Regions from separate parts of the Faecalibacter bovis genome, predicted to be linked through region 3. Evidence: riboswitches for the same ligand, from Rfam matches in the RefSeq annotation. Region 3 holds a riboswitch; each other region holds the start of a gene.
What was found. A riboswitch is a leader RNA that binds a small molecule or an ion and turns the genes downstream of it on or off. The one in region 3 is predicted to bind cobalamin.
Positions count from the first base shown of each region.

Region 1: another riboswitch for cobalamin. It lies ahead of J9309_RS04010 (acyl-CoA thioesterase); the one in region 3 lies ahead of J9309_RS13305 (T9SS type A sorting domain-containing protein).
Region 2: another riboswitch for cobalamin. It lies ahead of J9309_RS04055 (TonB-dependent receptor plug domain-containing protein); the one in region 3 lies ahead of J9309_RS13305 (T9SS type A sorting domain-containing protein).

Region 1 is NZ_CP072842.1:833,224-844,404, forward strand. It holds gene J9309_RS03960 (suppressor of fused domain protein) at 1-242, opposite strand, end outside; tRNA gene J9309_RS03965 (tRNA-Met) at 323-395, opposite strand; tRNA gene J9309_RS03970 (tRNA-Met) at 404-476, opposite strand; tRNA gene J9309_RS03975 (tRNA-Met) at 651-723, opposite strand; tRNA gene J9309_RS03980 (tRNA-Met) at 732-804, opposite strand; gene J9309_RS03985 (helix-turn-helix domain-containing protein) at 954-1,574, shown strand; gene J9309_RS03990 (hypothetical protein) at 1,809-2,645, shown strand; gene J9309_RS03995 (hypothetical protein) at 2,656-3,501, shown strand; gene J9309_RS04000 (hypothetical protein) at 3,506-4,393, shown strand; gene J9309_RS04005 (LOG family protein) at 4,435-5,586, opposite strand; adenosylcobalamin (AdoCbl) riboswitch at 5,695-5,849, shown strand; gene J9309_RS04010 (acyl-CoA thioesterase) at 5,930-6,343, shown strand; gene J9309_RS04015 (tryptophanase) at 6,459-7,835, shown strand; gene J9309_RS04020 (M28 family peptidase) at 7,878-9,311, opposite strand; gene J9309_RS04025 (hypothetical protein) at 9,404-9,877, opposite strand; gene J9309_RS04030 (lipocalin-like domain-containing protein) at 9,867-10,364, opposite strand; gene J9309_RS04035 (T9SS type A sorting domain-containing protein) at 10,533-11,181, opposite strand, start outside.
Region 2 is NZ_CP072842.1:846,324-857,504, reverse strand. It holds gene J9309_RS04095 (hypothetical protein) at 1-221, shown strand, start outside; gene J9309_RS04090 (cystathionine gamma-synthase) at 306-1,457, shown strand; gene J9309_RS04085 (hypothetical protein) at 1,578-1,766, shown strand; gene J9309_RS04080 (hypothetical protein) at 1,767-2,360, shown strand; gene J9309_RS04075 (hypothetical protein) at 2,681-3,280, opposite strand; gene J9309_RS04070 (nucleoside deaminase) at 3,310-3,750, opposite strand; gene J9309_RS04065 (EamA family transporter) at 3,862-4,767, shown strand; gene J9309_RS04060 (YncE family protein) at 4,801-5,859, opposite strand; gene J9309_RS04055 (TonB-dependent receptor plug domain-containing protein) at 5,864-7,663, opposite strand; cobalamin riboswitch at 7,700-7,887, opposite strand; gene J9309_RS04050 (pyruvate dehydrogenase complex E1 component subunit beta) at 8,058-9,038, shown strand; gene J9309_RS04045 (DUF5686 family protein) at 9,121-11,181, shown strand, end outside.
Region 3 is NZ_CP072842.1:2,759,377-2,770,557, forward strand. It holds gene J9309_RS13285 (YqiA/YcfP family alpha/beta fold hydrolase) at 1-402, opposite strand, end outside; gene cobC (alpha-ribazole phosphatase family protein) at 529-1,080, opposite strand; gene J9309_RS13295 (adenosylcobinamide-GDP ribazoletransferase) at 1,062-1,853, opposite strand; gene cobT (nicotinate-nucleotide--dimethylbenzimidazole phosphoribosyltransferase) at 1,856-2,881, opposite strand; gene J9309_RS13305 (T9SS type A sorting domain-containing protein) at 3,202-4,302, opposite strand; cobalamin riboswitch at 4,371-4,554, opposite strand; gene J9309_RS13310 (hypothetical protein) at 4,778-5,158, shown strand; gene J9309_RS13315 (CusA/CzcA family heavy metal efflux RND transporter) at 5,259-9,587, shown strand; gene J9309_RS13320 (efflux RND transporter periplasmic adaptor subunit) at 9,587-10,726, shown strand; gene J9309_RS13325 (S9 family peptidase) at 10,789-11,181, opposite strand, start outside.

The sequences.
Region 1 (11,181 bases), 910 kb from region 3:
CCAACAGCTTCTTCATTATAGTATAAATGAGACATTCCGTAAGAAATTAAATGACGATATCCATCATTATCAAAAACAGCAACACCATCAATTGGATCTTCGCCACCTTGGAAAGACATCACTTGTGGAGAATAAAAACGAGGCTCTAAATCTCCGTAAACCTCTTTTAATCTATTTTCTATCGATAAAGCACCAACAGCTTGATCTTTTTTGAATTGACTTCTGTATTCTTCTAAATTCATGATACAAAAATAATTGAACTTAATTAAACGGCATAAAAAAAAAGAGTTTCAATATAATTGAAACTCTTTTTGCTACTTAGTAGCGAGGACCGGACTCGAACCGATGACCTTCGGGTTATGAGCCCGACGAGCTACCTACTGCTCCACCTCGCGATATTTAGTAGCGAGAACAGGACTCGAACCTGTGACCTTCGGGTTATGAGCCCGACGAGCTACCTACTGCTCCATCTCGCGATATTAGACTGCAAATATACAATGAGATATTTGATTTTATACTATTAATTTATTTTTTTTCGCCACTCTACACTTTTACACAAGCAAAACTGTTAGATATCAACGAAGTAACTGGTAAAATAAATTTCAAAAAAAAAGAGCTTCAATAAAATTGAAACTCTTTTTGCTACTTAGTAGCGAGGACCGGACTCGAACCGATGACCTTCGGGTTATGAGCCCGACGAGCTACCTACTGCTCCACCTCGCGATATTTAGTAGCGAGAACAGGACTCGAACCTGTGACCTTCGGGTTATGAGCCCGACGAGCTACCTACTGCTCCATCTCGCGATATTGGATTGCAAATGTACTAACATTTTTTAGATTACCAAACTTTTAAACAATTATTTTAACAATAAACCGAAAATACCCATTTATAGGTATTTGATAGTAAATTTTTAAGAAATAAATTTACAGTCCTAACTAATTAAAAATTTCGTATGAACCTGTTGCATTTTGAAGGTGCAGTGGAAAGTATTCTTTATATTTTTCACAGTACTGACTTGCATAGTGTGCTTAACACTGTCTTGATATCAATTATCCTTGTCTATGGCATTTATTCTTATTATAAAAATAAGGATAGAGCAAAACATTCAAACACTCAGAATGTTCAAGCTAATCTAAAATTTATTCACTCTGATATAAATTCTTCAACTTCCAAATCTATTGGTATATCAGATGTAAAAAAGCAAGATTTAATTAAAAAGCTTATTGAATTTGAAAATTCTACAATTTTTCTAGAAAAAAACATTTCATTAGCTAAAGTTTCAAGTCATTTAGATACAAATACAAAATATCTATCACATGTGATAAAAGCACATAGTGATCGTGATTTTAATAACTACATCAATTTACTACGAATCCAATACGTAGTAAATAAACTAAATGATGATCCTAAATTTTTAAATTTTAAAATTAGTGCAATTGCTGATGAAGCTGGTTTTTCATCACACAGTAAATTCGCTCATTTTTTTAAATTAAATCTAGGAGAGTCACCATCTACTTACATTTCTAAAATTAAAAAACGAAAATCTTTTCAAATCGATAAGATTAAATTTTAGAATATTAGAAAATTCTACTGGCTAAATTCCGCAATTCAGATGGTAATATTGATTATTTCAATACTATCGAAACCTGTGGATTTTAGTGACTAACAACCCAATATTGTTCTGTTAATTAATTAATTTTTTATATCCATTTTCGTGAAAATGAATACGTAATAAAAATTTTTAAACAATTAATAATATAATTTTGGAAAACTAACAAACAACTAATTTAACTAAACTAATAAAACTATGGTAAATCTTTATCAAAAAGCAATAGCCATTGCTGCGCTTTTTATTTTCCAAGGGGTGCATGCACAGGTTTGGATTTCTGATAAAACAGACTTTCAGCCTCGTAGCGGATATGCACTTCAAATTGATGGTAATTTAAAAGTTGATTCAGGTATTAAACTAGCTGAAACTGATGGTGAACCTGGACAAGTTCTAAAATCAACTGGACCAAATTCAAGACCAGTTTGGGTTGATAATCCTGATGTTGAACTTCCTGAAGGTATGTTATTTATTGAAAATACATATACAAAAATTCAAGAAAACGGAGCTGAAAATGTATTAAATAATAGAATTTCAACTATACCTTCAATAACTCCTGGAGAACTTTATACTTCAACAAATACCAATAATTGGAAAAAAATTATTGAAATTAATAACATTGTTGTTTCTGAGAAAAAGACTTTTATTAATGTTGATTTTCAAACTGGTGTTACATTAACAAAATCAAGCATTCGATCAGGTGATTTTACCCAATTTGCATGTGGAGTATTTTTAAAGAAACAAAACGAAACTTCTTATAAACTAAAAGGATACAGATTAGGACAGGTTACTGCCATTGGTAACGTAAGTATTGTGCAATCTAATTTTGATATGATCTACACAATAAATTTAGATCCTGAAACTGCTATTGGAACTTATGATAGTTTCATCGGTTGTAAAAAATTCAATGAATTTCCCCTTATAACTGGTAATTCAAGTAATTTCCAATTATATATCGGTAGTTCTTCTGATGAAGAAAAGATTTCGAAATTTAATAATCAATCTGTATACAAAGTTGATGTTTCATTTAAATTATAACATGAGAATTATGAAAGCATATTTTACATATATTATATTATCAGTATCTAGCTTAGTTTATTCTCAGCTATACATAGGTAATGACCCAGAGCAATTAACTGAAGCAAAATTAAGTCAAACATATGGAACTTCTGAAGTTCCCTCGTTAATAGTAGATGATAATGTTTTAGTTAAAGGAAAATTAATTTTTAAAGAAGGACAACCGGGACAAGTATTACGTTCTAATGGTCCTGGACAAGAACCCACTTGGCAAACAGTTTTAGGACAGATTCAGCGTTTAGAAAATTTAAATTACTTATTGTATACACAAACGTTTGATAATTTAACAGGTATAAATCTAGATAATGCACCTACAAATCCAACTCTTAAATATACTATTGATCAATCATTAAGTTCTAACTGGCAAGTAATTGCCGGATCAAATCAAGAATTTACAGTACAAAGAAACAATCCTACAGTTTATATCACATTTGAGAGTGTGGCGCATATTGCTGGATCTGGTACAGATACAGGAGCTATGTTTGCATGTGGTATATTTGTTGCTCAAAAAACTGGAACATCTAGTCCTTCTAATGCTGATTTCAAGCTAAAAGGTGTTAGAACATTTACAGCTAATAGAGGTGCCAACAGTGACCCTTTCTTTAATATACGTGTCTCTACAATTTTAGATAAATCTACACTTTTAGAAAATCAAAAATATGAAGTAAAAATTGGTTGTACAAGAAGAGAAAATTTTGGTGCTACAAATATTAGTTTAGCTATCGGAAAAGCAGCAACCGGAACTTCAAATATTAGTAATACAACTGCAAGAACATTCTTAAAAATTAGCCGTTACGAAAACACTACAAACCAATAATCATATGAAAAAATATATATTTATTATTATAGGAACTTTGTCTTTAATCAATTCAAAAGGACAAAATGTAGGAATAGGGTTAGATAATAATGCAGAACCAGAAGAAAGATTACATGTTAAAAGTGTCGATTTCAGAGGGATGTTACATTTTGAAGATGCTAACGGGAATATAATACCGTATGGAGATAACACTAAATATTTAGTATATGAAGGTAATGGACAAGGTATTGGATGGGAAAATATTTCCGAGCCTTATGACTTTGCAAGTTCTACTTTGATTAAGAATAAAATTTTAAATTCTGACATCGATGGTATTACAATTAGACATAGTAGTAATACAAGTAAAGATGAATTGGGTGATTCATTTATTCACGGTAATAATGCTTCTAACAAACAATGGAAAATGTTAAATAGTAATACCAATCTTGATGAAAATCCTTTAGTTAGTAAAGTTAGATTTACTTCAACAAACAGTAGTATTAATGCGACTATACAAACTATGGTATTAAAATATAGCACAAATAATGATCAAACTATTGTTAGTTATACATGTGGATTCTTTATAAAAAAAGCTAATAATCATAACATTAATGAATTTAAATTATTCCATATTAGACCTGAAGTTATTACTGGACCTCCAAATTCATTCAAACTATTAACAATGTCTGGAATGATTAAAAGACAAAGTGGAATAGATGGAATTGGTAATTTAGAAATTGATACAGATTATTACATTACACCAGCTTGTAGAGGTAGAAATATTGGTGATCAAAATGATCGTGAATTACTTATTGGTAAATCTGTAACAAGTGGATATACTGAAAGTACTAGAAGTATCTTAACACCAAATAATGTTCAAACTTCATTTGTTATTGAACAAGTTGAACAATAAATACATAACAAAAAAAAGAGAACCTTTCGGTTCTCTTTTTTTTATATTACCTTAATTGGTGGATGTTTCTCAATAAAATCAATTGTTAGTTCTGCACTATCGGTTAAGAATAGTAAATCTTTATAAACTCGGCCAACAGCTAATTGATGAACTACCGAATATATTGATGTATCTTCTACATATCTTTTTTTACCTAAAAACACCATTGGACTATGATAGCCAGAAGTTCCGTAGTGATTTTGAGCCGCTTCTTGGAAGATTTCTTGTGTAGTTCCTGCACTTCCTGGCGCGAAAACTAATCCGTACAAACTAATTGTTAATAGAATATCTTCACGAATACTGTTCGAAAAATATTTTGCAATATACTTCGCAAATAAATTAGAAGGTTCATGTCCGTAGAACCAAGTCGGAATCGCTAAACTTTCGCATCCATTGGGATATTTCTCTAAAACTTCCATCGAACGTTGATTAAAATTTTTAGCTAAATAATCTGCATCATTCGGATCTTGGAATTCTAAATCTTTTAATATTTTAATAGCATCAAATAATTCCTCTTTCGAGTAATTACCCATATAAGCTCCTAAATTAGCCGCTTCCATAATACCTGGTCCACCACCTGTCACCACATAAAAGCCTTTTTTTGTAGCTAATTGTGCAGCAATCGCCGTTTCTACATAAAATTGATTTCCACGTCGAGTTGAGTGTCCTCCCATAAAACCAACTACTTTTTTCTTTGTCATTCCTTCATCGTCATATTCTAAAATACGACGCAAACCATCATCAATAGAATGATCATGAAGACGTTGAGCTAATGCTTCAGAAACTGCTGGATTATATTTATTTTTTACAAAATGTTTATAAATATTAATATCTACGCTATTGTCATTCACAGGATCGTAACCTTCCATCAATTCTTGCCAAGAATATAGTTTTCCTCGGTACGGATTATATGGTAAATTTTTGAATTTTGGATAAACAAATGCGCCACGTTCAATTAACGGAATTGCTGTTTCTTGTTTAAAAGTACAGCCTAAAAAAGTTGTATTATTTAAAATAATATTGTCCCAATCTACATCTTTATTGCAGAAATTAATGTCTTGAATTACCTTATTAGTTAAATTATTTGTTGTAGAAATTAAATCGTTCCACTCTTTATCATTATGAATTAAATTCTTAATTAATTTTATTTTCATATAGTAATTTATCTTTCTTCATTATTAACATTTCAAGTTACACTAATTGTTCCAATCTACATAAAAGGATAGTTAAGTTTAATAAAATCCATTTAACTAATCTATATTTGCAAAATATTAACGCTCAAAGATTGGGGAATCGTGTGAAATTCACGAGCTGTCGCGCAACTGTAAAATATTTTGTGAAAAATATAAAGTCAGATTACCAATTTATGAGCTTTTCGATAATGCTTTCGCGATTTGAAGCTAATTCTATTGTTCTATGAAATCTATAACCAACAAACGCCATAAAAAACATTATCAAATTTTTATTCAAAAAGAAATAACGTGCTAACACATGATAATGGAAATGGAAAAAACACAAAGAGAGGAATTAATTGAACAACGTATCAATGATTCTGAAACCAGAGTTTTTAAAGCAGTTTTCCCTGGAGATACAAACCATCACAAAACAATGTTTGGTGGTGCAGTAATGTATTTAATGGACGAAATTGCTTTTATGACAGCTACACGTTTTTGTCGCAAACCTATTGTAACGGTAAGTAGTGACAAAATCGATTTTAAACACTCAATTCCTGCAGGAACTTTAGTTGAATTCGTAGGAAAAGTTACAAGAGTAGGACGTACAAGTTTGGACGTTCAGATTGATGTTTTTATTGAAAGTATGTACCGTGATGGTCGCGAAAAAGCGATTACAGGAACTTTTACATTAGTAGCAATCAATGAAAACAAAAGACCAGTTCCGGTAATTGACTAATTATTAGAATAAAATTTAATCCTTCACATTAATTTGTGAAGGATTTTTTTGTTGCATTCAATTTTTGTTAAAAATCATCGTTATCTTTAAAATATAACGCAAAACAAACAATAAAATGGAACTACCTTTCGCTGAACCGTTTCGAATAAAAATGGTCGAAGAAATTTACCAATCTACACGTGAGGAACGTGAACAATGGATTAAGGAAAAAGATTATAACTTATTCAACTTAGAAAGCCAAAAAGTTTTTGTTGATTTATTGACAGATTCAGGAACTGGAGCAATGTCTGATAAACAATGGGGAGCAATGATGACAGGTGACGAAAGCTATGCTGGTTCACAATCTTTCCAAAAATTAAAAGCAACAGTAAATAAAATTACTGGATACGAATACGTTTTGCCTACACATCAAGGTCGTGCAGCAGAAAATGTATTATTTTCAGCTTTAGTTAAAGAAGGAAATGTAATTCCTGGAAATTCGCATTTTGATACAACTAAAGGTCATATAGAATTTAGAAAAGCACATGCCATAGATTGTACAATTGACGAAGCTTTTGATAGCGAATTAATTCATCCATTTAAAGGAAATATCGATTTAGATAAACTTGAAAAAGTATATAAGGAACATGGAAAAGAAAATATTCCATTTACTTTAATCACAATCACTTGTAATTCATCAGGTGGCCAGCCCGTTTCTGTAGAAAACATTAGAAAAGTAAAAGCTTTATCAGACAAATATGGTATTCCGATTTTCTTTGATTCTGCTCGTTTTGCAGAAAATGCATATTTCATCAAAGAAAGGGAAGAAGAATTTAAAAATCATACGATCAAAGAAATTTCTAAAATAGTATTTGATCTTGGTGATGGTATGACAATGTCGTCTAAAAAAGATGGATTGGTAAATATCGGAGGTTTTATAGCACTTAATAATGAAGAGCTATATAAAATATGTGGTAATTTCGGAATTATTTACGAAGGTTATTTAAGTTATGGTGGTTTAGCTGGACGTGATTTAGCAGCTTTAGCACAAGGTTTAGATGAAGCAACAGAATATCCGTACTTAAAATCTCGAATTTCACAAGTTGAATACCTTGGAAATAAATTGATTGAATACGGAATTCCGATTCAACAACCTATTGGTGGACATGCAATTTTTATAGATGCGGTAAAATTTTTACCTAATGTACCACGCGAAGAATTTCCTGCACAAACTTTAGGAATCGAGTTGTACAAAGAAGCTGGAGTACGAGGTGTAGAAATTGGAACAATCTTGGCCGATCGTGATCCTGAAACTAGAGAAAATCGTTATCCAAAATTAGAATTATTGCGTTTAGCAATTCCTAGAAGAACTTATTTTCAAAGTCATATGGATTACATCGCGGTAGCGTTAAAAAATATTTTTGATAGACGCGAAGAAATTTCTAAAGGTTACGAAATTACTTGGGAAGCAGATATTTTAAGACACTTTACAGTAAAATTGAAAGAAAAATAATGATATAAAAAAAATCCACCAATTGGTGGATTTTTTTTATTTTTATTTCCATCTCCAATCGCCTGAAATACGTAATGGAGTTTCTAAATTTGCATCAATTAATTGTTTTTGAATTTCATTATCTGTCCATCTTTTCGAAGGAAAATTCTTTACATTACTTAATCTATACAACAAATACGTTTCTAATACTACGTTATTTTTTAAACCTTGTTCTTCCACAAATTCAAAAGAATCACAATTTGCATGATAACAATTTAAAGCACCTTTTTTAAATTTACTTTCTGTTAATCCAATAATTGGAATTCCTTGTAACATAAACGGTTGATGATCTGAATGTAATCCTACATTAACGGATGCTGTTTCTTTAAAATCTGAAATATAATTTTTAACATCTTTTGCAATTTCATTTAAAAATGATAAACTGGAATTTGTTGATGAAAAATACGCTTTTGGATTTGTTGTCATATCCATATTCGACATGGCTTTTATCTGTTTGATAGATCCATCTTTAATCGCCTCATCTACATAATGTTTAGATCCTAATAAACCTATCTCTTCGCCCATGAAAAGAACAAATTCTATTGTTCTGTTATTTTCTATATTTAATTTCTGAAATGTTCGGGCTACATCAATAATAGAGAAACTACCAACTCCATTATCTATGGCTCCCGTAGCTAAATCCCAACTATCCAAATGCCCACCAAGTACAATTTTTTCCTCTGGAATAGCTTGACCTAATCGACGAGCAATTATATTTCGACCTTTCATTGGGCCAACATCATTCTTCATATCAATTTGACCCGCAATGATATTTGATTTCAGAGCTTGTTTAATCAACATTCCATCTTCGTAAGAAATATTAACTGCAGGAATATCAATTAAATCTCCAGTTACCGAAGCAGTTCCTGTTAAAAGGACTCCACCTTTTGCGTTATTATATAAGATTATACCTTTTGCTCCATATTTTATAGCCAAAGCTGTTTTCTCAGAACGATGTAAATTTTTCACTTCTTTTGGCGTCCCTTCATTCAAACCTAAAGCTGCAAAAACAATTTTACCTTCAACTTCTTTTCCTAATTGTTTATAATCATCCTCTAAACCATTTCCTAAATCAATTAATGTTGAGTTAATTTTAGCAATTTCGGGTGAATGTGCTAGTGCAACAGCTTCAATCTTTTTTCCATTAATTTCTAAGGTCAAACTATTTCTATTCCAACCATTAAAATTAAATTCTTGGAAAGAAACATCATAACCAAATGATTGTAAAATATCCGCAGCAAATTCTTCTGCTTCTACTCCATTTTTCGTCCCTGTTGCTCGATGACCAATATTTTCAGTTGCTTTTTGTAATAAATAATAAGCTTCTGAATGATTAGAAACTTCTGTATTGATTTGTTCTAAAATCAACTGATTTGATTGCGCTTTTAACGATAATGTTGATAAAATCGTAAAAGCAAGTATTGGTATAATCTTCATGTATTAAAATTCTATACTAAACTTAGCTATAATTCTCATATTTGCCATTATTTCAAATAAAAAATCCACCTTTAAAAAGTGGATTTTAATGATTAATTTATTCTTTTATAAGTCTCATAATCATACCATACTTGACCATTTGGCATATACATCTTATAGTAATATACTTTCATTTCTGTATTTGAAATTTTCTTGTAAAAGAATTTTCTTTTATACTCCTCTGTATTGATTCTAAATTCGCCATCATCAAATTCGTATGGGAATTTCATCGTTCTAAATTCACAACCATTATTATAATGGATCAAATGATTTTCTAAAAAATCGTCTGAAGTAAATTGAATTTTTTTCTGTTTCATACACGCCTGACGATTAGGTAATGTAAAGGCTTCTATGGTTGAATCAATCAGTACGTCATTCTCAAATTTATAGGTACCTACATTTTCCCATTGCCATATTCCTTCTAAATAATTGGAGTTCGAATTCGAATTGCTATCATCATCGTTATTACAAGAATACAATCCTAATATTCCCAATAATATAAATAGTATTTGTAATTTATCTTTCATAATAAGTAACATTTAATGAACTTCTATTTTCCTCACTCCAAGACGGTTGTATGATTTCTAATTTGTTTTGATATAAACGTTTAACTTGATATGTAACAGAAACCGCTTGTCCGTATCTTATAAAATTTAAAGTAAATGTCTTACCGCTTACTGAAAAAGTTCCCGTATAGTATTTAGGAGAACAACTATTATCATAACCATTATAATTATAACTTACCTGCGTAAATGTATTATCAGATGGATTGAATTTTAGATATCCTTGATATACACACTCTAACCCTACTTCTGAAACAACGATATTATGATATCCTGGAAAAAAATCATCATATATCCCTTCACCCCTAAAATCCCAAGTTCCCATTAACAAATCCATGTTAACCTCATCCGGAATTTCAATCGTATCAGTGTTTCGATTATTGTCGTCATTATTGTCACAGGACAATAATGCAAATAATGCAAAAAAGATTAATAAATATTTTGTTTTCATATTATTGTTTAAATACTTAACGTGTTATTAAACAATATATTATAAGCTAAAAATCAATTAAATTAAGATTACAATTAATTTTCTATCAATAAAAAAAGCCATCCGAAACGGATGGCTTTTTAAAATTCACTCTTTTATATATGTCGAATTAATTTTAATAAAAATAATCTATTTGATTAATATTTTGAAAGAACTAGTAGATGTCTTTAGCACATATAATCCTTTTAATAAATTAGTTTTTATGTTATTTTTTCCAACTTCTATATTTCCTTTTGCTACTAATTTTCCCGATACATTATAAATGGTGTATTGATCTTTAATTTTAGAATCAAATACAAAATTTCCATTATTTGGATTAGGGTATAAAAGACCTTTATCTAATTTAACATCTGATGTATTTAATAAGCAGACATAATTAGAATAATCTACTAATCCTAAAGTTGAATCATCATTGTAATGTACAATTATTTCTTCTACTCGCTCATTTGTTAAAATTGGATCCCAACAATTTCCTTGAGCTGAAATAGGATTTGGAGAATTATTGTACAAAGCATATGTTACACCTTCATTCCCATTATTTTCAAACACATTATATCCTCCATCTTCAGCATTTCCTAAATTTATGAATGCTCCATCACCAATACTTGTTATACCCCAAAGATTACCTTTAATTTCATTTTGTAAAATGTTAATAACATAACCTTCACGATTCTGAGCTAAATAAATATTAATACCACTTCCTCCATTCGCTGGAACAGGTTCCGTATTATTATCTATAATTTGATTATTGATGATATTTCCTTTTGTATTTCCACCA
Region 2 (11,181 bases), 920 kb from region 3:
AATCAGATGATACTAATTATGAGGAATTTCTTTTACAGTCAACTTTAAATTCAGGATTAGAATCTATAGCAAAAGAAAACTCATTCGAGCCAAACATATATGCTATCAAAGAAAGAAATATTCAACATTTAAATGCTGAATATTCTTTACAACTCAAAGATAAAATTGGATCACTTGAAGCAACTATCAAGTTTTATAAATTAATAATTGATAATCTATAAAATCACATCAAAAATTTCTAACAAAACATTAAAACTTAGAATAAATAAAACTCCATATATTTGCTATACTTTAAAGAATACAACATGAAATTCAATACAAAAGCTATACACGGTGGTCAACACCATGATCCATCTACAGGAGCGGTTATGACTCCAATTTACCAAACATCAACATTTGCACAACGTTCTCCTGGAGACTACAAAGGATACGAATATTCTCGTGGAGCAAATCCTACGCGTTCAGCTTTAGAAAATGCTTTAGCATCAATCGAAGGTGGAGTTGCAGGTTTTGCATTTGGTTCTGGTTTAGCAGCAATCGATGGTGTTTTAAAATTATTCAAACCTGGTGATGAAATCATCGCAATGGATGATTTATACGGAGGATCTTACCGTTTATTTACACGTGTTTATGAGAAATTCGGATTAAAATTCCATTTCGTAGATATGACAGATGTGGATGCTACAGTAGCTTTAATTAACGATAATACAAAAATGGTTTGGATTGAAACACCAACAAATCCATTAATGAAGGTTGTTGATATTAAAGCAATCAACGATGCAGCGAAAGCAAAAAAAGCAGACGTTTTAGTTGCGGTTGATAACACATTTGCTTCTCCATATTTACAACGTCCGATCGAATTAGGAGCGGATATCGTGATGCACTCGGCTACTAAATATTTAGGAGGTCACTCGGATTTAGTTGCTGGAGCTATTATCGTTAATTCTGATCAATTAGCGACTGATGTTCACTTCAATTTATTTGCAACTGGTGGAATTTTAGGACCACAAGATTCGTACTTAGTTTTACGTGGAATCAAAACGTTAGCAGTTCGTATGGATCGTCACTGTTCTAATGGAATGAAGGTAGCTCGTTTCTTAGAAGCGCATCCAAAAGTTGCTCACACATATTACCCAGGTTTAGAGAATCATCCACAACACGAAATTGCGAAAAAGCAAATGAAAGATTTCGGTGGAATGGTAACATTTACGTTAACTTCTGGTAAAAAAGAAGATGCTTTCAAATTATTAGAAAACTTAAAAGTTTTCACGTTAGCTGAATCTTTAGGTGGAGTTGAGTCTTTAGCGAATCACCCAGCTACAATGACTCACGCGTCTATTCCAGCTGAAAAACGTGCTGAAATTGGTATTACAGATGACTTAATTCGTTTATCTGTTGGTATCGAAGACATCGACGATTTATTAGCAGATTTAGAACAAGTTTTAAATTTAATCTAATCGATTAATTACAATTTTTCTTCAATCCCGAATCATTTGATTTGGGATTTTTTTATGAAATTATAGTAATATTAATTTAAAGTTTGTTCAAAAATCTAAAAAACAATTAATTTTGATAGTATGGGAATTATAGAAAATATTGGTGGAATTATCATTCTGATTGTATTTGTTTTAATCTTTAGATTATTCATAAAACGTTATGATAAAATTTTTAAAAATTCAGAAAAAATAGAAGATTTAGAACGACAAAATAATCAGTTGTTAGAAGAAATTAGAGAAATTAAAGAACTGTTGAAAAATAAATATTAGATGAGGTTTCTAATTTTATTTTTACTTTCAATATTCACATTTGCACAAACCAATGATACCATTAACCTGAATGAATTTCAGTTGATGGATTATTCTAAATACAAGCAATTTAGACCAAAATATGAAAAGGTTATTCGATTAACGGATCATACAACGTATGGAATTAAAGTGTTTTCTACATTGCATTTGCCTGATGAAGATGAAATTGAAATTGTCGCAATTGAAATTCTATTCGAATCCAAAATCAAGAAGAAAAATTATTGCAACGAATACTATTATTTCAAACCAATTATTCTAGAAAATAAGAATTTTAATATGAGTTTGATTGATGATAAATGGTTTGAAGTGAATAAAGATTATGCAGGAAAATATATCTTTCCAGTTCATTTGAAAATAAATCTAAAACAAGTTCAAAACTTCTTGATTGGATATGAAACGCATTACGAAAATCCGTTTTGTCCAGAAGGAAATGGGTATTTCGATTTGATTGAAACTAAATCAACTTCCACTTTGTTTTATGGTGTAAACGAACAATTATTGGAACAAAATTCTTTAAAAAATCACGCGATTAATTATCGTTTGTATTATAGATAGATTCTTCAATTCAATTTGCTTTCGCTTATTTTTGAATAACTTATTAGATCATAAAATGGCCTATAAATCTATGACGTGAAGAAAATAAATTGAGTGTAGGAATAGAACGAATTAGTGAACGATAGTGAATCATTTAATTCATTCCCGAAATGAAATTTATTTTTAGTCAAATAGATTTAAAGCCTTGATTTTTTTGATTCGTTTTTTCATCAAGAAAAAAATGAATATTAAGCTTAAATAAATACATTTATGAAAATAAAATTGTATTGTTAAATGTCTGATTTTCCGATAAGTTGAGAGTGGTAAGCTATCAAATTAAATTACTTCCAAAGTAATTGTAACTCGACTTGATATTCTCCTTGATAAGGCTTTTTATCCGTAGGTTTTTCAGAAATAGAGAAATTATAATTTCCTTTCGCAGGTAAGTCGAAAATTAAGGTTTTACCAAAAGGTCCACCTTTAATTGAATCAACAGGTCCTTTGATATGATTGATTCGAATATTCGCTAACGTATCGGCCGCAGAAAGTTTAATCGCAACCTTTTTTGCAGTATCAGAATTGAATACAAAAGTATTCGTTTGACCAGCTTTTTTAGTTACTGTTTGTTTAGCTTTAGCATACGTAATTTTTAAAGTATCTCGTGTATTATCTTTGCTAAAAGGAACAATTTTATCTACATTCGAAATAGCTTTTTCAATCTTCTTTTGTTGCTGAACTTTAGCTACTTGTTTCGCAGGTTTTGTTTCAGTTTCATCTTGATCATCACGAATTTTTTCTTCAACTTTAATCTTTAACAAATTAGCATAGGCAGAATCCACACCTTTTTTAGCAGGGTAAATTTTGGGCGTAGCATTTTGTTCACAACTTGTTAGTGTAAAAGATGTAAAAAGCGATAAGACGATAAATTGAAAAATTTTCATGCGATAGATTGAATTGTAAATGTAGTTAATTACCTTTTTTTCTGGAAAAAAGATTTCATGATTTCGCCACATTCATCTTCTAATAATCCAGAAATTACTTCAGTTTTTGGATGTAGTTCACCAATCTTAGCTTTAAAACCACGTTTTGGATCAGAAGCGCCATAAACAACCTTAGAAATTTGGCTCCAATACAAAGCTCCACCGCACATGACGCAAGGTTCTAAAGTAACATAAAGTGTACAATTTTGTAAGTATTTCCCACCTAAATAATTAGCAGCAGATGTTATGGCTTGCATTTCGGCATGTGCCGTAACGTCAATCAATGTTTCAGTTAAATTATGCGCTTTAGCAATAATTTTATTGTTACTTACGATTACAGCTCCGACCGGAATTTCATCGCGTTCATAAGCATTTGCGGCTTCATTTAAAGCAATTCGCATAAAATATTCGTCTGAAAATAATTCTGCCATTTAGTTAAATTTTAAACAAAGGTAAAGAAATTCATATCATCAATAATTAGAAACTAATAAACACTTACATTTGTTTCTATAAACAGAAATAAATCTGTTTAAAGTCTTAAAATGAATCAAACAAAGTATATATTTTCTGCGGTTACAGCCTATTTTATTTGGGGATTTTTTAGTTTTGGATTAAAACCAATAGCGCATTATCCTTCGTTAGATATTTTGTTTTATCGTTTGTTTATCAGCGTATTCTTTTTGTTAATTATCAATATTGTATTTAGAAGAAATAAGATTGTATCGGATTGGAATTTATTTAAATCTTTAGCTAAAAAAGAACAGAAAAAATTATTGAGTTTAATAGTTGGTGGCTCAATTATTTTAATGGCAAATTGGTTAGTTTTTATAATCGTAATGAATCATGTGAGTGTTCAAGCAGCATCTCTATCATATTTAGTTTGTCCCATTATTACAACTGTTTTAGCATTTTTTATATTGAAAGATAAACTAACAAAGGTAAAATGGTTTGCAGTTGGTATCAGTATTTTAGCGTGTGGAATATTATCTATTGGGCATTTTACGGATTTAATGTATAGTCTTTTCGTTGCAATTGCATTTGCTTGTTACATATTAATTCAGAGAAGTTTAAACCGTTTTGATAGTTTTAATTTATTAATGATTCAGCTTTCGGTTGTTGCAGTTTTAATGCTGCCTATGGTTTTCCTATATGCAAGTCCAATTCCTACAGAAACAATATTCTATCAATGTATCATGGCGGTTGTAATTTTGTTCACAATTATCCCAATGTTCTTAAATAATTTCGCATTAAAAGGCATCAATTCATCAACGGTTGGAATTTTAATTTATCTAAATCCAATTATGAATTTTGTGTTAGCAATTGTTTATTACAAAGAGAAAGTTACCACGCTACAAATTTCTGGATATGCATTAATTTTAATTGCGATTTTAGTTTTTAATTCTCAAATAATATTTAAAAATAGAAGCATAAAAAAATCCGAAGGCTAGCCTTCGGATTTTTCATTTTTTTAAACTTATTTATTAATTATAAGCAATGAAATTTGGTCCAATTCCTGTTGAAAATTGTCCTAATAAATTGCCTGCTAAGCTGTAATATTTAACTTCTCCGTTTGATGCAAAATCTTTAGCATCTCCAATATAAATTGCTCCATTATGGATGTTGAATGCATAGATATAAGTAGCATCAAATGCGAATAAAGCATTTTGTGGTAACGTATTATCTTGTAATGCTAAACGATAAACTTGGTTGTTTAAAGTATAAAAGATTTGATTATTTTCTTCAACTAAAAAACGAGGATTTTGACCATCAGCAAAATTAATAGTTTGTGTAACAGAGTTTGTATTTAAGTTAATTTTAACCAATTTTCCAGCAGATGGAGTTCCACCCCAAGTAATTCCAGAACATAAAACATAAACAATTCCATTTTCTTCAACCATAGCAGAAGGTACATCACCAACTGTAATGTTTTCTAAAGTGTTTGTAGCTAAATTGTAGATAGAAACAGAATTTCCATTGCTCCAACCACCAGAGTGCGCTATAACAAGTTTATTATTTTCGATTAAAATTTGATCAGGACCTTCTTTTACGTCAATTTTTTTCTCAAAAGCTAAATCAGAACGTCTAAAAACTGAAATAAAATCGTCATCTGGATTAGTAGAATCTCCCCAGTTTGTAACATATATTTTATTGTCGTCTGCGGCGATATAACGCGGATTATTTAAGTTTGCTGTAATTGTACCTTTTGATTCGAAAGTTGTAGCATGAACAACTTCTATTTTATTAGATAAATTCACTACTATATATCCGTCGTTATCTTCGAAAAGAATACTAGTTGCAACATTACCTAAATTTAATGTTGGATTAACAGTTTTAAATAAATTCTGAGTTGCAGCTCCATTTTTAAAGAAAGTAACTTCAGCATTATTGCTACCCATTGCACCCTCATTTAGTACAAAAATTCCGTCTTTGTAAGATCCATTTTGTTCGATAGGGTTGTTATTATCATCATCTGATGAACATGATTGTAAAGTAAAACTCGTCGCAAGTAAAGCAAAAAGTAAAGTTTTGATATTTTTCATGTGTTTATAGTTTTATGTTTAATGAAATTAGATAATTGATTCCTGGCATCCATCGATTGGCAACACTTTGATATTGCTGATCGAATAGATTATTAATATTAAAATTTGCTCCAAAATTGGAGTTGATTTGATAGCCTAATCCTAAATTAGTAGTCCAATAACTAGGAATTGTTGCTTGATTATCGGTTTGGATAAAAACTTTGTCTACCCAACGATTTTGCATAAATACATTCCAAGATTTATAATTGTAATTAACATTAAAATTGAACTGATGTTTCGGAACGTAAATCAATGTTTTATCAGTTTCCTGATTAATCGATTCAGTGTATGAATATAGAGTTCTGAATGAAAGATTATTCCATTTATAATCAGCTATTATTTCTGATCCATAAGTTTTTACATGATTTTGATTCACTGGTCGCCAAAACGAACTTCCAGAAGTAGGAATCCATTGGATCATATCTTTTATATCATTGTAAAAAAGATTCGTTTGAATTTTTAGATTTTTAAAATTAAAATCATTTCCTAATTCAAATTGAAGAGCGTTTTCTGCTTTTAAATCGGGATTACCACCAGTTTCCCAAAATAAATCATTGAAAGTTGGAACACGATAATTCTTTGAAAAATTGAATCGAATTTCGTAGAAATCCATAGGTTTATAATTGGCTCCGAAAGCGTAGATTAAAGGAACATTGTAAACCGATGAAAAATCCTGACGAATACTAGCTTCGTATTGTATTTTATCGGAAATAATATGTTTATAAATTAATCCAAAACCTGTGGTATTTCGGTCAGATGCACTAAGATTTGTTCCGTTACCTTTGCTGTAAATATTTTCAGCAAAACCACTAATAGTTTGGTTTGGCTTCAATTTATAATTCAGATAATATTTTGCAATCCAGTTATTGACTTCTAAATCTTGTGTTGTAGACGAATTTATATTCGGATAATATTGATTTGATTCGTGTAAGTAAGAAATTTTTAAATCTGAATTCCAACGATTTTTATTCAAAATCCATTGTCCCATTACACGATAATCCTGATTTTCGTACATCGTAGGAGTTTCGTAAATATCAGTTAAACTGAATTCACGCTTACCAAAATTAAATTGTGTAAATAATCGGATTTCGTGGTCAGTTAATTTAGTACCAATATTAGCATCAATGGTATTAAAATAGTATTTACCGTTTCGATTTCTTTCTAAATAATTTTCAATTTCATAATCATTATCGGACTGAAATCTGGCGTAGCCAATATTTGTAGCAATATTGTTTTTAGCATAATGTAAACGATAATTCAGGTTGTAAGAATCAAAACTTCCATACCCTAAATCTATGTTTTGAGTTAGTTGATCGTTGTACTTTAAATGATCTAATAAATGCACTGCGCCACCAATACTACCTGTACCATAAGCAATACTTCCTCCGCCTGGTTTTACAAGAATTTCATCATAGGATTTTGAATTGATCGTATTAAAATCAGTTTGTCCGTTGATGGATGAATTAATATTAATCCCATTCCAAACAACTGCGGTTTGCGATGCTGTTGTTCCACGAAATGACGGTGAAGAAACCATTCCAACTCCATTTTCTTTAAAATAGATTGGTGATTCAAATTGCAGCAAATTACTCAACGAAGGTTGATTCTTTTTAAGAATACTATCATTAAGAATAATTTGCGATTGACTTTTATAATGATGATTTAAAAAAGGATCATTTATTAAAACTTCATCCAATTGTACAGCATCATTTTGTCCAAGCGCATAGCCAGAAATTAAGGCAACTAAAATGAATTGTTTTTTCATAATTATTTTACACCTTTTCTCCCGAAAGTGATTAAAATTTAAGGTTTATTTATGGCAGGTTTCCTGACTTGTTTTATTCTTTTTGGCCTTCCCATTTTTGTTAAAAAAACAGTGGCAAGAAGTGAAAAGAACTTTTATAAAACTTTACAGTTGCGGGGACAGTTTTGGATTTACACCAAATTCCCTTTTAACTCCTTTAGAGCACCATATGAGTCCAAAGGTAGATAAAATTTTGGATAATGAGCTATGATGTATTGAATTATGAATGAAATAAACAAGGTTTAAACATGAAAAATATCGTTGCTTTAGTCTATTTCAGATATAAATCAAATATTTCCTAACTTTTTTATTACATTTGCTTTAGGAAAAAATATAGTAACGAAATCAAAACACAATGGCTATAAAAACTTTTAGAGAAGTAATTGCCGAGGCAATGAGTGAGGAAATGCGTCGCGATGAATCTGTTTACTTAATGGGAGAGGAGGTTGCTGAATACAACGGTGCCTATAAAGCTTCTAAAGGTATGTTAGATGAATTCGGACCTAAACGTGTTATTGATACTCCAATTGCAGAATCTGGTTTTACAGGAATTGCAGTGGGTTCTACTTTAACAGGATGTCGTCCAATCGTAGAGTATATGACATTCAACTTTTCATTAGTTGCAATCGACCAAATCGTAAATAACGCAGCAAAAATATTACAAATGTCTGGTGGACAATGGAATTGCCCTATCGTATTCCGTGGACCAACAGCATCAGCAGGACAATTAGGTGCTACGCACTCTCAGGCTTTTGAAAATTGGTATGCAAATGTACCAGGTTTAAAAGTTGTTGTTCCTTCAAACCCATACGATGCAAAAGGATTATTAAAATCTGCAATTCGTGATAACGATCCAGTAATTTTTATGGAATCGGAGCAGATGTATGGTGATAAAATGGAAATTCCAGAAGAAGAATACTTAATTCCAATCGGTAAAGCAGATATCAAACGTGAAGGTAAAGATGTAACAATCGTATCTTTTGGTAAGATTATGAAACAAGCTTTAATGGCTGCTGAAGAGTTAGCTAAAGAAGGAATTGAAGCAGAAGTAATCGATATTCGTACAGTTCGTCCGATGGATTATGATACTATTATCGCTTCTGTTAAGAAAACAAATCGTTTAGTAATTTTAGAAGAAGCTTGGCCATTTGCTTCAGTTTCTACAGAAATTGCTTACATGGTACAACAAAAAGCATTTGATTATTTAGATGCTCCAGTAAAACGTATCACAACAAAAGATACTTCTGCGCCTTACGCACCAAACTTATTCCAAGAATGGTTCCCTCAAGCAAAAGAAGTTGTTTCAGCTGTTAAGGCAGTTATGTACAAATCTTAATAAAACATTATTTTTATCATAAATAATATTCAAGTCTAGCATAAATTTTGCTAGACTTTCTTATTTAAACTTTTTAACAAAAATGTCAAATAAAGGACTCTTTACCGCATTCTTAACAATACTCTCTATTGTAAGTTTTGCCCAAGTTAAGATTCAAGGGAAAGTCTTAGATGCAGTTTCAGGTAAACCAATTTCGTATGCAGATATACGATTACCAGAACTAAAAGTAGGAACAACAACTAATTCGGATGGTTCGTTTTATATCGAATCGGTTACCACGACTAATAAATTATCGATCACAAAATCAGGTTATGTAAATTATGATTATGAAATCGTAGATTTTATTGATTTTAGTTTTATTGCCGAATTAGATCCTAAAACAGAAGATCAATCGGATGATTTTATAGATGATTCTGGTGATGGAATTACGCTTCAAAGTGCAACTATAACTGGGAAGAAAAAGCAACGTCTTAAAAAGAAAGAAAATCCTGCATATGCGATTTTAAGAGAAGTTTGGGCAAGAAGAAAAACGAATGGATTAAAAATGGTGCCTCAATATTCGTATAACGAATATGAGAAACTTCAATTCGATATCAGTAACATTGATTCTTCTTTCATGAAGAAAAAAATCTTCAAAGGATTTGAGTTTGTTTTTGAGAAAATTGATACTTCTTCAATTAACGGAAAAACTTATTTACCAGCTTTCTTAAACGAATCTATTTATAAAGTTGAGGGAATTAATAATCCTAAATCCCAAGAAAGGAAAGAATTAAAAGCAAATAAAACTTCAGGTTTTGAGAATAATGAAGTAGTTGCTGCGACGGTAAAAAATTTGTTCAAAGACATTAATATTTATGATAATCGATTAAACTTTATAAACATAAAATTTGTTTCGCCAATTGCAACAGATGGTTTTGCAGTTTATGATTATGAGTTAAAAGACACCATTAATATTGACGGAATAGAAACTTACAGAATTAAGTATTTTCCTCGTCGTGAAGGTGAATTAACTTTCAAAGGAGATATGTACATCTCAAAAGATTCCTATGCAGTAAAATCTATTGATTTAGAAACAACAAAGGATATGAATGTAAACTTTGTTCGTAATATTTTTATGCAATTAGATTATGACGTTGCAAACGATTCAGTCTTTTATCCAAAGAAAGAATATGCGATGTTGGATATGACTATTTTATCGAAAAAAGAAAATTCTAAAGGTATTTTTGCTCATAAAACGGTTAACTATTATAACTATGATTTTGAAACTCGTCAGCCTGAATCATATTATTCAGAGCGTATAGATCCTGCATTATCAGCAGTAAATGTTCAGACAAATGATTATTGGGAAAAAAATCGTCCAGAAGCTTTAACCAAAGATCAGGAAGGAATTTATGAGACTTTAGATCAGTTGAATGAAGTACCGAAATTTAATAGATTTGTTAAGACAATCGAAGTTTTAGGATCAGGATATTATCGCGTAGGAAATATTGATATCGGAAATTTATACTCCTCTTTTGGATATAATAAAATAGAAGGTGTTCGATTAAGAGCTGGTGCGAGAACTTATTTTTCTCAGAACGACATGTGGCGTGCACAAGGTTTCTTGGCTTATGGTTTTGATGATGATAAATTTAAATACGGAGCAGATGTTCGTTACATGTTCAATAAATTTAATCGTTTTCAAATCGGAGCTGGAACAAAACGAGATGTAGAACAATTGGCGGCTCAATTAACATCTTCGGATGGAATTATGACACGCAGTTTCGCTTCATCTTCGATTATTAATCAAGGAGATAATTTCTATTTAAGTTCTAATAATCTAACCAATGTTTACACTTCTATAGAACCTTGGAAAAATGTTGTTTTCCGTTTAGATGGAAATTATCAGCGTATTAAATCCGCATCCAGAGAACATTTTTCTATTGCTTATGATAAAGACGGAAAAGTTCAAGAAAATTTAACTAATTCATCCGTTAGCTTTTCTGTAATTGCAAAACCAGGAGCTAAATATTCTCAGTACGGAATAGATCGTGTAGAAATGTCAACCCTTGCGCCAACTTTAATGTTACGTTATACAAAAGGATTAAAAGGTGTAATAGATTCTGATTTCGAATACGATAAAATTCAATTTTTATATACTCAA
Region 3 (11,181 bases):
AATTTCATCTTGTAAACCAATAATCACTTTCGTATTGATAAAATAATTCATCGGCTTCAAATATTGTACTAAATGATTAGGGAAGTTATCTTCGAATTTGTACATCAATTCAACCATTGGATTGATTAAAATTAAATCACATTTAATTCCTTCATTCAATAATTTTTGTTGAATTTGCCATGCAAAATTTCCACCAACCGAACTACCAATCAAAGTAATTGGCTCTTGCACAGTTTCTAACATATGGAATGTATTTTCCAAAAATTCAGTTAAATTATCATTGAATTTCCATTCCAAGCAAATAGCTGTTGGATATTTTTGTTGAATAAATCCAAATTTTCTTGAACTTCTTGACCCGTATAATCCGTGGATATAAAATATTCTACTACCTTCAGCTATCATAATTTTCGATTTAAAGCGACCGCAAATGTATAAAAATTCAAATTTTATTCATTTGACACTTTGATAAATAATTACAATAAATCGATAAATAACAATGATTAGTATTGTATTACATTTCGAATAAAATTATTTCTTTCGATTAATCGTCTCAAAAGTTGTATCCAAAACTAAAACTTCACCAAAATCTACTGGAATTTTCATTGTATTTTTTAAATCTATAGCCAAGATAATTTTCCAAAAACAACGAATTGGTCCGGCATGAGTTACCAGTAATACTTTTTGATAAGGACTGTTTTTAATTTCTTGATAAAATGAATTCACCCGATCAAAGAGTTGCTGCATCGATTCTCCATTTGGAGTTGAAACTGAATCAAAATTTGTCATCCAATTTTCTGATTCTTCCATCGGAATATCATCCCATTTCTTAAGTTCCCAATCCCCAAAATTCATTTCCATCAATCGCTTGTCCGTTTCATAGTTATTAAAACCTAATTCGGTAACTAACTGCGTACATCTTTTTAAAGGACTACTAATTATTTTGTCGAAAGTCGATGGTAATTCATTTTTATAATAAGAACTATAATCAATAAAATCCTTGATTAATTCTACGTCACTTTGTCCGTAACAAGTGCCTTTCTCTAGATCTACTGGTGTATGTCTTATGATATAAAGTTCCATATAGCTAATAAACTTATTAAATAAATTGATTCACAAATTTGTTCTACTGCTCCTAAACAATCTCCTGTATAACCGCCAATCCATTTGTATAAAAAGTTTTTAAAATACAGTAAAATAAAAAAAACAGGAACGATAGAAAATATAAAATATATCGAATAAGAGCAGATGATAAGGAATGGAATTAGGCCGAATATACATACCCAAAATAATTCTGTTGAAGTTTGTTTTTTAGCTATTGGCTTTGCTTTGCTTTTCTCATCATCACGAACATAATCCAAAACGAAACTTAACGAAATCGCAGCCAATCGAGCAAAAGCATGATAGCCTATAAATAATATTAATATTGCTAAAACACCAAATTGTGTAAAAATTGGAATCAGATAAATTAAACCAAAATATTTTATCGCTAATTGAATAATTGTCGCAACCATACCGTATGTGCCCACACGGCTATCCTTCATAATATCAAGGATTTTTTCTTTTGTCCAACCACCGCCAAAACCATCAAAAAAATCGGCTAAACCATCTTCATGAAATGCTCCGGTTGTTAAGATTCCAACTACTAATGATCCAATTACACTTAATTCTAAAGGCAAAACAAATTGCAATAAAAAATATGCAATAAAGGATACTAATCCTACTACATACCCAATTAATGGAAAATATCGTGTAGCTTTATTTAGTTTATCATCAGTATACTCAATTTTAAATGGAATTGGAATACGAGTATAAAATATTAAAGCGATCCAAAATAATTCTAGTTCTCTTTTCATGATTATTTGTTAGAAACGCCAGCACTTTCAAAACTTGCCATTTCATTAAGAAAAGCAACTGCGTTTTCAAGAATTGGATAAGCCAAGGCACAACCTGTTCCCTCTCCTACTCTCATTTCTAAATTTAATAAAGGTTTTACTTCTAAATAATTCAACATTTTTTGATGCCCAATTTCGTTACTGTTATGACAAAAAACTGCATAATCTTTTATTTCTGGATACAAAGCTTGAGCTACTAAAAATGCACTTGTCGCAATAAATCCATCAACCAAAATTAACATCCTGTTTTTGTATGCAGCTACCATTGCTCCACATATCTGCGCAACTTCAAAACCACCATACGTTTGAAGAATTTCCATTGGATCGTTTAAAGCGCCATGAAATTCATTAGCTTCAGATAACAGTTCAATTTTTTTATTTAATTGTTCTTCATCTAAACCAGTTCCTCTACCAATACAATCTTTTAAAGGGATTTTTGTGATATGATGCATAATCATAGATGCAGAAGATGTGTTTCCAATTCCCATTTCACCGAAACCTATAACATTACAATCATTATCGGCAACTTGATTTACAACTTGAGCAGATTTTTCTAAACACAAATCCAATTCATTTCGAGTCATTGCTTTCTCGACAATGAAATTTTTAGTTCCGAAATTTATTTTATTGTCAATTAATCCATCTACGATTCCAAAATCATAATTTACTCCTGCATCAATGGTTAAAAAATCAAGTTTATTTTGTTTACAAAAAACCGTTACTGCAGCACCACCCTGAACAATATTCATAACCATTTGAAAAGTAACTTCTGGTGGATATGCGCTAACTCCTGCTTTTGCAACACCGTGGTCACCAGCAAACAATAAAATCGTAGGATTAATTAACTGAGGAGTTAATGATTGTTGAACCATACCAATTTGGAAAGCTAATTTTTCTAATAATCCTAACGCTCCTAAAGGTTTAGTTTTTAAATCAATTTTTTGTTGTAATTGTTCGTTTAATGTAGTAGTAGTTGAATTTTGTATCATTTTATTTTAATAAATTATTTTGATTTAAAGCAAGAAATTCTATTTAAGAAATAACGTAATTTCCTAATTGAACTTGAGAAATTTCAGTATAATTTTATTCAGTTTTGCAACTTATTTATATAGCTAAAATTGCGTTAAAATAAGTGCTTACCACAAACTTTTTAATGGGTTTTCTGTTGCACTATACTAAAAAAGTAAAAATATAAATTATTTTCAATTTTAGAAAACCTCTACATTATCTTAATATTAAGATTCAGAATTGAAGCTTTTTCAATAAAAAGACCTCAACAAAATTGTTGAGGTCATTATAAAAAGTAAAATTATTTTTTAATCAATTTTTTAATTTCTTTTGTTTGATTTGTTGATACTTCTAAATAGTAAATTCCTGAAGGCAAATCATTTAATTGAATTTTAGATATCTTCGCCGTTTTTACTAAAGTACCTATTGTTGTATAAATTTTAATTTCTTTAATCGTTTCCTTTGAATCTACAATAACATAATCTGATGTTGGGTTTGGATAAACTTGTAATGTAGATGTTGTAAAATCGTTCGTATTTAAATTTTGCATTTCTTGCGGAATATATGGTCTTCTTGTACCAAAACTAATTCCTAACCATTGGTTATCGGTTAATGTAAAACTTGATGTATTTTCTTGAGTAATCCAATTCGATAAATCTGTACCTTTAAACAAATTAGGTGTAGTTGTTTGCGAATAATTACCTAATTGTAAAGCTGAAATTTGATCATTTGTAATTGAAAAAGTAAAATCCGTATTGTTCTCTTGAATTAACTGTAATGCTTGTTCTACTGTAATATTTCCATTGTAATTGATTCCAACAACAAAAGAATCAGCAACATTATTCGTATCAGTTCCAAAATCGATAATAACTAAACTGTTATTTGTACCAGTACCAATCCAAGAAGATACATAATTTTGCTGTAACCATTGTGAAGAATATGCTGGAATTGGTGCTACAGGAGCATCTGGACCTGGAACATTCATTCCAAAACCATATGTAGCCGCGTACCAATAACCATCTATAAGATCAGATGTCATCCAACCTCCCATATTCCAATTTTGTCCATCTCTCGAATACCATAAACTCCAATAGTCATATTCTTGTTCATACGAATCATGGTGATTAAAAGCAATTCGATCTAAAAATCCACTTGATTGTTCATAAGTAAAGTTTGGCTCATAATCAGCAATTAACTGTAACATTTCTGTACCATTAATTGGTTCATCTTGATCAAATCTTATTCCCCAGACATATGAACGATCATCAGTTCCGTCCTTGAAATCAGCAATGAAGTAAGCCGTTCGATCTCCTTCGCCCACATAGAATTTTACATCATTCGTAGTAAATTGAGCAAAGCTACAAATGGAAAAAAATAAGAATAACAATGTAATTCTTTTCATATAATAATAATTTAAAGTTTAACTCCCGAAACTTTAGCGTACGAAAAGCTGATGCAGAACGTATGATAAAAAGTTGATGAATAATGGCAGGTCTCCTGACTTGCATCTTATTAATTCCCTTCCCAGATCGACTTCCAGTGGGTGATATAATTAATAAGTTTGATAGCTTACAGTTGCGGGTACAGCTCGTGATTCACACACGATTCCCTTTTCATAGACAATAATTGTCTAACCAAAATCGACGGCAAATATATTCTTTTCTTTTACATTTTATTGAGTTATGTCTTTATTTCTAAATATTTTTTTGTGGTTTCAATTAATGCTGACCGTATTAAATAATAAGCTGTTATATTTATTTAAATTTTAAAACTTACAAGATTAAATATTATCATTAAATCTTCACACTTAATTTCTGTTTCTTCCAAATTATTAAAATGATTTGCGTATTTATGTTAATAATCGTTAGTTTTGTGAAGTGAAAACATGGATTATCTACATATTTACATTTTTATACTTAACAACTGCAACACAATTATCACAGTTTTATAAGTTACCTGTTTTCATAACACATTTTATCGAACATGATAAAGGTGGAGATTTCTTTAATGAAATGAAAAACTTTCTGATTCACCATTACGGTGGACATGAGGTAGATGAAGATTGGGCTACGGATCAAAAATTGCCATTTATGAATGTTGAAATTGCAAACATTGATTTGGCAGAAATTCCAAATTTCACTTTTACTCCTCCTTTCATTCATAAAAATAAAATAGAAACTATTTTCGTCTTTTATGATGAAAGTAATCTCTATTCGCATTACTTAAATTCTATCTGGCAACCGCCAAAACAAGCGTAAATTTTATAAATTTTCCATTTACTGTCTTATTAGAACGTAAATGCATTATGCTATTTGAATTTTTTCATCTAGCTAATATTCTCATTTATACAATTTTACGATGTTAAATAAAATCATTGATTTTTCAATCAAGAATAAATTCATCGTAGGTTTATTTACGCTTGCTTTGTTAATTTTTGGGATTTTCGAAGCGACTAAATTACCTATGGATGCACAACCTGATATTACCTCAAATCAGGTTCAAATTATTACAGTTGCTCCTTCTTTTGGAGCAGAAGATATCGAACGTTTGGTTACATTTCCTATCGAACAAGCCAATTCGAACATTGCTGGAATTTCAGAAATTCGTAGTTTTTCACGTTTCGGTTTATCTTTAGTTACCATAGTTTTCGATGACGATACGGATGTTTTTTGGGCACGACAGCAAGTAAGCGAACGGTTAGCTCAAGTTAAAAGCGAAATTCCAGAAGGAATTGGCGAACCACAAATGGGACCGATTTCAACAGGTTTGGGAGAAATTTATCAATATGTAGTTCGTCCCGCTGATGGATATGAAGATCAATACGACGAAACCGAATTACGCACCATTCAAGATTGGATCGTTCGTCGTCAATTATTAGGTGTTCCTGGAGTTGCTGATGTCAGTAGTTTTGGTGGAAAATTAAAACAATTCGAAATCGGAATTAATCCACAACAATTACAAGCGTTTAACTTAACTATTAATGATGTTTTCGAAGCGTTAAGCGCGAATAATCAAAATACAGGTGGAGCTTATATCGAAAAAGGTCCAACTTCATTATTTATTCGTTCCGAAGGATTAATTGGTTCTATCAAGGATATTGAAAATATTGTCGTTAAACAATCAGGAAGTGGAACACCAATCTTAATGCGTGATGTAGCCGAAGTTAAAACAGGTTTCGCAACACGATATGGTGCAATGACGTATAACGATAAAGGAGAAGTTTCTGGTGCAATCGTAATGATGCTAAAAGGTGCAAATGCGCAAGAAGTTGTTAAGAATGTACAGAAGAGAATCGAAGAAATTAAGAAAACTTTACCCGAAGGAATTGTCATAGAACCTTTTTTAGACCGTAAAAAAATGGTAGATAATACCATTTCAACAGTTCAAACCAACTTATTAGAAGGTGCATTAATTGTAGTTTTCATCTTAGTAATTTTCTTAGGAAATGCAAGAGCTGGAATTATAGTAGCCACTGTTATTCCGCTTTCATTACTATTTGCCATCATCATGATGAACTTGTTTGGAGTTGGAGGAAATTTGATGAGTATGGGTGCTTTAGACTTTGGATTAATTGTAGATGGTGCAGTAATTATTGTTGAAGCTGTTATGCATCAACTCGCTCATAGTAAAAAGTTTGGATTGAAAAATAAATTATCTCAAAAAGAGATGGATCAAACGGTTGGAGAATCCGCTAAGAAAATGGTGAATTCTGCTGTTTTTGGCCAGATTATTATCTTAATTGTTTATTTACCAATATTTAGTTTACAAGGTATCGAAGGAAAAATGTTCAAACCAATGGCGCAAACCGTTGCTTTTGCATTAGTTGGTGCATTTATTTTATCCTTGACTTATGTACCGATGATGTCGAGTATTTTATTAAGCCGTAAAAAGAAAGAAAAACCAAATCTTTCAGATCGCGTAATGGCAAAAATTGAGGTATTTCATCAAAAATATTTAATCAAAGCTTTAAAAATAAGAACGATTATTTTAACTATTGTTATTTCCTTATTTGCTGTTGCTGTCTTTGTTATGTCACGTTTAGGTGGAGAATTTATTCCAGCTTTAGAGGAAGGAGATTTTGCCGTTGAAGCACGTATTTTACCAGGAAGTAATATTTCTACAACCATTGAATATACAACGAAAGCAGCCAAAATACTGAAAGAACGTTTCCCTGAAGTTGAAATGGTGGTAACAAAAATTGGTAGTGGTGAAATTCCGACCGAGCCAATGCCAATGGATGCTGGAGACATGATAATCGTTCTGAAACCAAAAAAAGAATGGACTTCTGCAACAACTTTCCCTGAATTATCGGAAAAAATGCAAAAAGAATTGGAAGAAATTCCTGGTTTATCAGTGAGTTTCCAATTCCCAGTTCAAATGCGTTTTAATGAGTTAATGACAGGTGCAAAACAAGATGTGGTAATTAAAATTTTCGGAGAAGATTTAGATAAATTAGTCGAAAATGCGCAAAAAATTGGTAAAATCATCAATTCGGTTGAAGGAACAGATAATTTATACATCGAACCTGTAAATGGGATTCCGCAAGTTGTTATCGAATTTAATCGTGCGCTAATTGCTCAATATGGATTGTCTATCGGAGAAGCTAATCGAATCGTGAATATGGCTTTTGCTGGTCAATCAACTGGTCAAGTTTTCGAAGGAGAAAAACGTTTTGATTTAGTGGTTCGATTAGCACAAGATAAACGAGCAAATATCGAAGACATTCGAAACTTATTAATTCCTATGCCATCTGGAACACAAATTCCTTTGAGTCAATTAGCGAAAGTAGATTATAAAAATACGCCGAATCAAATTCAGCGCGAAGATGCGAAACGTCGAATCGTGATTGGATTTAATGTAAAAGGTCGAGATATTGAAAGCGTAGTAAAAGAAGTACAACAAAAAGTAGATGCAAAAGTTAAATTACCAACTGGTTATTACACAACCTACGGCGGTGCATTCGAAAACTTAAATCAAGCGAAAGCTCGTTTAGGAATCGCGGTTCCAGTAGCTTTAGTTTTAATTTTCGTTTTATTATACTTTGCTTTCAAATCCATCAAAGAAAGTTTATTAATCTATACGGCTATTCCATTATCGTCAATTGGTGGAGTTTTATTTTTAGCTGCGCGTGATATGCCTTTTAGTATCAGTGCGGGTGTTGGATTTATCGCTCTTTTTGGAATTGCGGTTTTAAACGGAATCGTTTTAATTTCTGAATACAATCGTTTACGAGATCACGGAATCAAAAATACAACTCGAATCGTTGTCATGGGTACAAGAACTCGTTTACGTCCTGTTTTAATGACTGCTGCAGTTGCCTCGTTAGGTTTCTTACCTATGGCGATAAGTAATGGTTCTGGAGCCGAAGTTCAACGTCCATTAGCAACAGTTGTAATTGGTGGTTTATTAGGAGCCACATTTTTAACCTTATTTGTCTTACCAATCTTATATGTCATGTTCGAACATATTCAATTTAAAAAGAAACGTAGAAACAAAAAAGCGATTTCTACAGCTCTAATAATTGCTTTTGCATTTTTAGGAACTACTGCTCACGCACAAGAAAGAATGTCTTTTGAAGAAGTTGTGAAATTAGCGGAAGTGAATAATTTAGAAGTTAAACAAGCGGAATTAAATTCATTGTATCACGAAAAAAATGTCTTTGCGAATCGTTCGTTAGATCCGTTAGATATTTCTGCTGAATTTGGTCAAGTGAATTCGAATCAATTTGATAATAAAATTACAGTTGCTCAAAATTTTCAATTTCCTGTGGTTTTTAAACGTCAGAAAGCATTAAATGAACAAATGATTAATGTTTCAAAAACGAATGAAAAATTAACGAAAATTGAAGTTAAACAACGTTTGGCGAATGTGTATGTGTTGATGCAGAATTATGAATCTCAACGTGAATTATTGAAAGAAAACGAATCAATTTATCAGCAATTTTTAGATAAAGCAAATTTACGTTTAAAGAAAGGAGAATCGAACCGAAGTGAAGTTTCGACTGCTATTATTCAATTAAAATCGATTCAAAATCAAATTAAATTAATTGATGTGGAATTAGAAAATTCATCTCGTAAAATTCAATATTTAGCGAATACGACTTCTAAAATTTATCCAATTCAATCGGATATTAATTGGTATGATATGAACTTGAATACTATTTCAACTCATCATCCTATTCTAAAATTAGCAGAAGAAACGATTCAAACTTCAACATTAGAAACTGAAGTTGAAAAATCGAAGAAAATTCCAACTTTTTCAGTTGGATATTCCAACCAAAGCTTCTCAGATTTAGATCAAAATCGTTACAATTCTTTCCAAATTGGAGTAGGATTACCAATTTTTAATCGTGGGATTAATTCATCCATCGAAGCGTCAAAAATTAAAGTGAATATCGCGAAACAAAATTATTCGTTACAACAAGCAAAAATGCAACAAGATTTAGATGTGGTAAGAAATCAAATCAATGCGTATGATGAAATTGTTTCTGATTTTGAACAAACGCAAATTCCAGCATCGCATGATTTACAGAAAACTATTAATCATCAATTATTAGAAGGAGAAATTAACTTTTTGGATTGGGTAATTTTGAATAATCAAATCATCGATGTGAAAACAAAATTTTTAGAAGCCAAAAACTTACGTGATCAGGCAAATGCCGCAATGACTTATTTTACTGCACAATAATGAAAAAACATATCGTAATACTTTGTTCATCAATTGCTTTGATGAGCTGTAATAAAGAAGAAAAAAATAAGGTAGAAATCGAACAAGCTGCAACAGAAACTTCGATTTTAAAATTAACGGATGCGCAATTAAAGAATTTTCTAATTGATACAGCATCCTTACAAAATCAGAATTTACCGACGACAATCCGTTTAAATGCGAAGACAGAAGTTACACCGCAATACACAGTTTCAATTACCAATCCATTCGGAGGATATGTGAAAAGAATTGCGTTGATTCCTGGAAATTATGTGCAAAAAGGACAAGTGGTTGTAGTTTTAGAAGATCCGCAATATATCCAAATGCAAGAGGATTATTTAACGACAAAAGCGTTGTTAGAGCAAGCTAGTGCAGATTATACACGCCAAAAAGATTTGAATGCAGAAAAAGCTGCAAGTGATAAAATGATGCAACAAGCAAAAGCGACGCAACAAACTTTGTTAGTTAAAAAACGTGCGTTAGAAGAGAAATTAAAATTAATGAACATCAATCCTTCATCTGTTTCATTGTCAAGTATTCGTAGAACAATAAACGTATATGCGCCAATTAGTGGAATGGTAAGCGAGGTATTTGCTAATTCGGGTCAATATGTTTCTCCAGCCGATGCAATGCTGGAAATCATTAATCCAAATACCTCTTTATTAAACGTAAAAGTTTTTGAGAAAGATTTAGTCAGCGTACAAATTGGTCAATATTTAAAAGCTTATACGAATGCCAATCCAGAGCAACAATTAACGGCTCAAATTTCATCGATTTCAAATCAAGTGAATGAAGATGGAACTGTAGATGTATTTGCGCGTATTACGAATCCAAATGGAATCCAATTAACTGCGAATATGTATTTTAATGTTGAATTAGAAATAACTTCTTTAAAGGCAAATGTTTTACCAGAAGATGCGGTTGTACATTACGAAGGTAAAGATTTCGTTTTTGAACGTCAGAATAAAAATCAATTCAAATTAATTCCAGTTACAATTGGTACGTCTGCAAATAAAATGATTGAGATTAAATCACCAGCTAATTCAGGCAAAGTTTATATTACAAAAGGTGCTTACAACCTTATAACAGCGATGAAAAATAGCAGTGCGGAAGAAGAATAATTTCTATATAATTTTAAAGAGACATAAATAAAATAGCCCGCTTTCAGCGGGCTATTTTTATATTAATCTATAGTTTTGGTTTCTTCAACATCAAAGCCCCAATCAATTCCTTTCATTGTTGCAGGAACACCTGTTGTCATCCATTTTGGAGCAGGAGCGCCTTTTAAATAATGATCAAAAAATTGTTGTTGACGTTTTTGAATATCATTACGATTTGCACGATTCATCAAATTATGTTCATCATTATTATAATTTAATAACCAAGCAGGTTTACCTAAACGACGTAAAGACATAAACATTTCAATTCCTTGGTACCAAGGCACAGCACCATCATTATCATTATGCATGATTGCAACTGGCGTATTTACATTTGGTGTGAAAAATAAAGGAGAATTTTCGATGTATAAATCTTTTGCTTCCCATAAATTCTTACCAATTCTACTTTGCGTACGCTC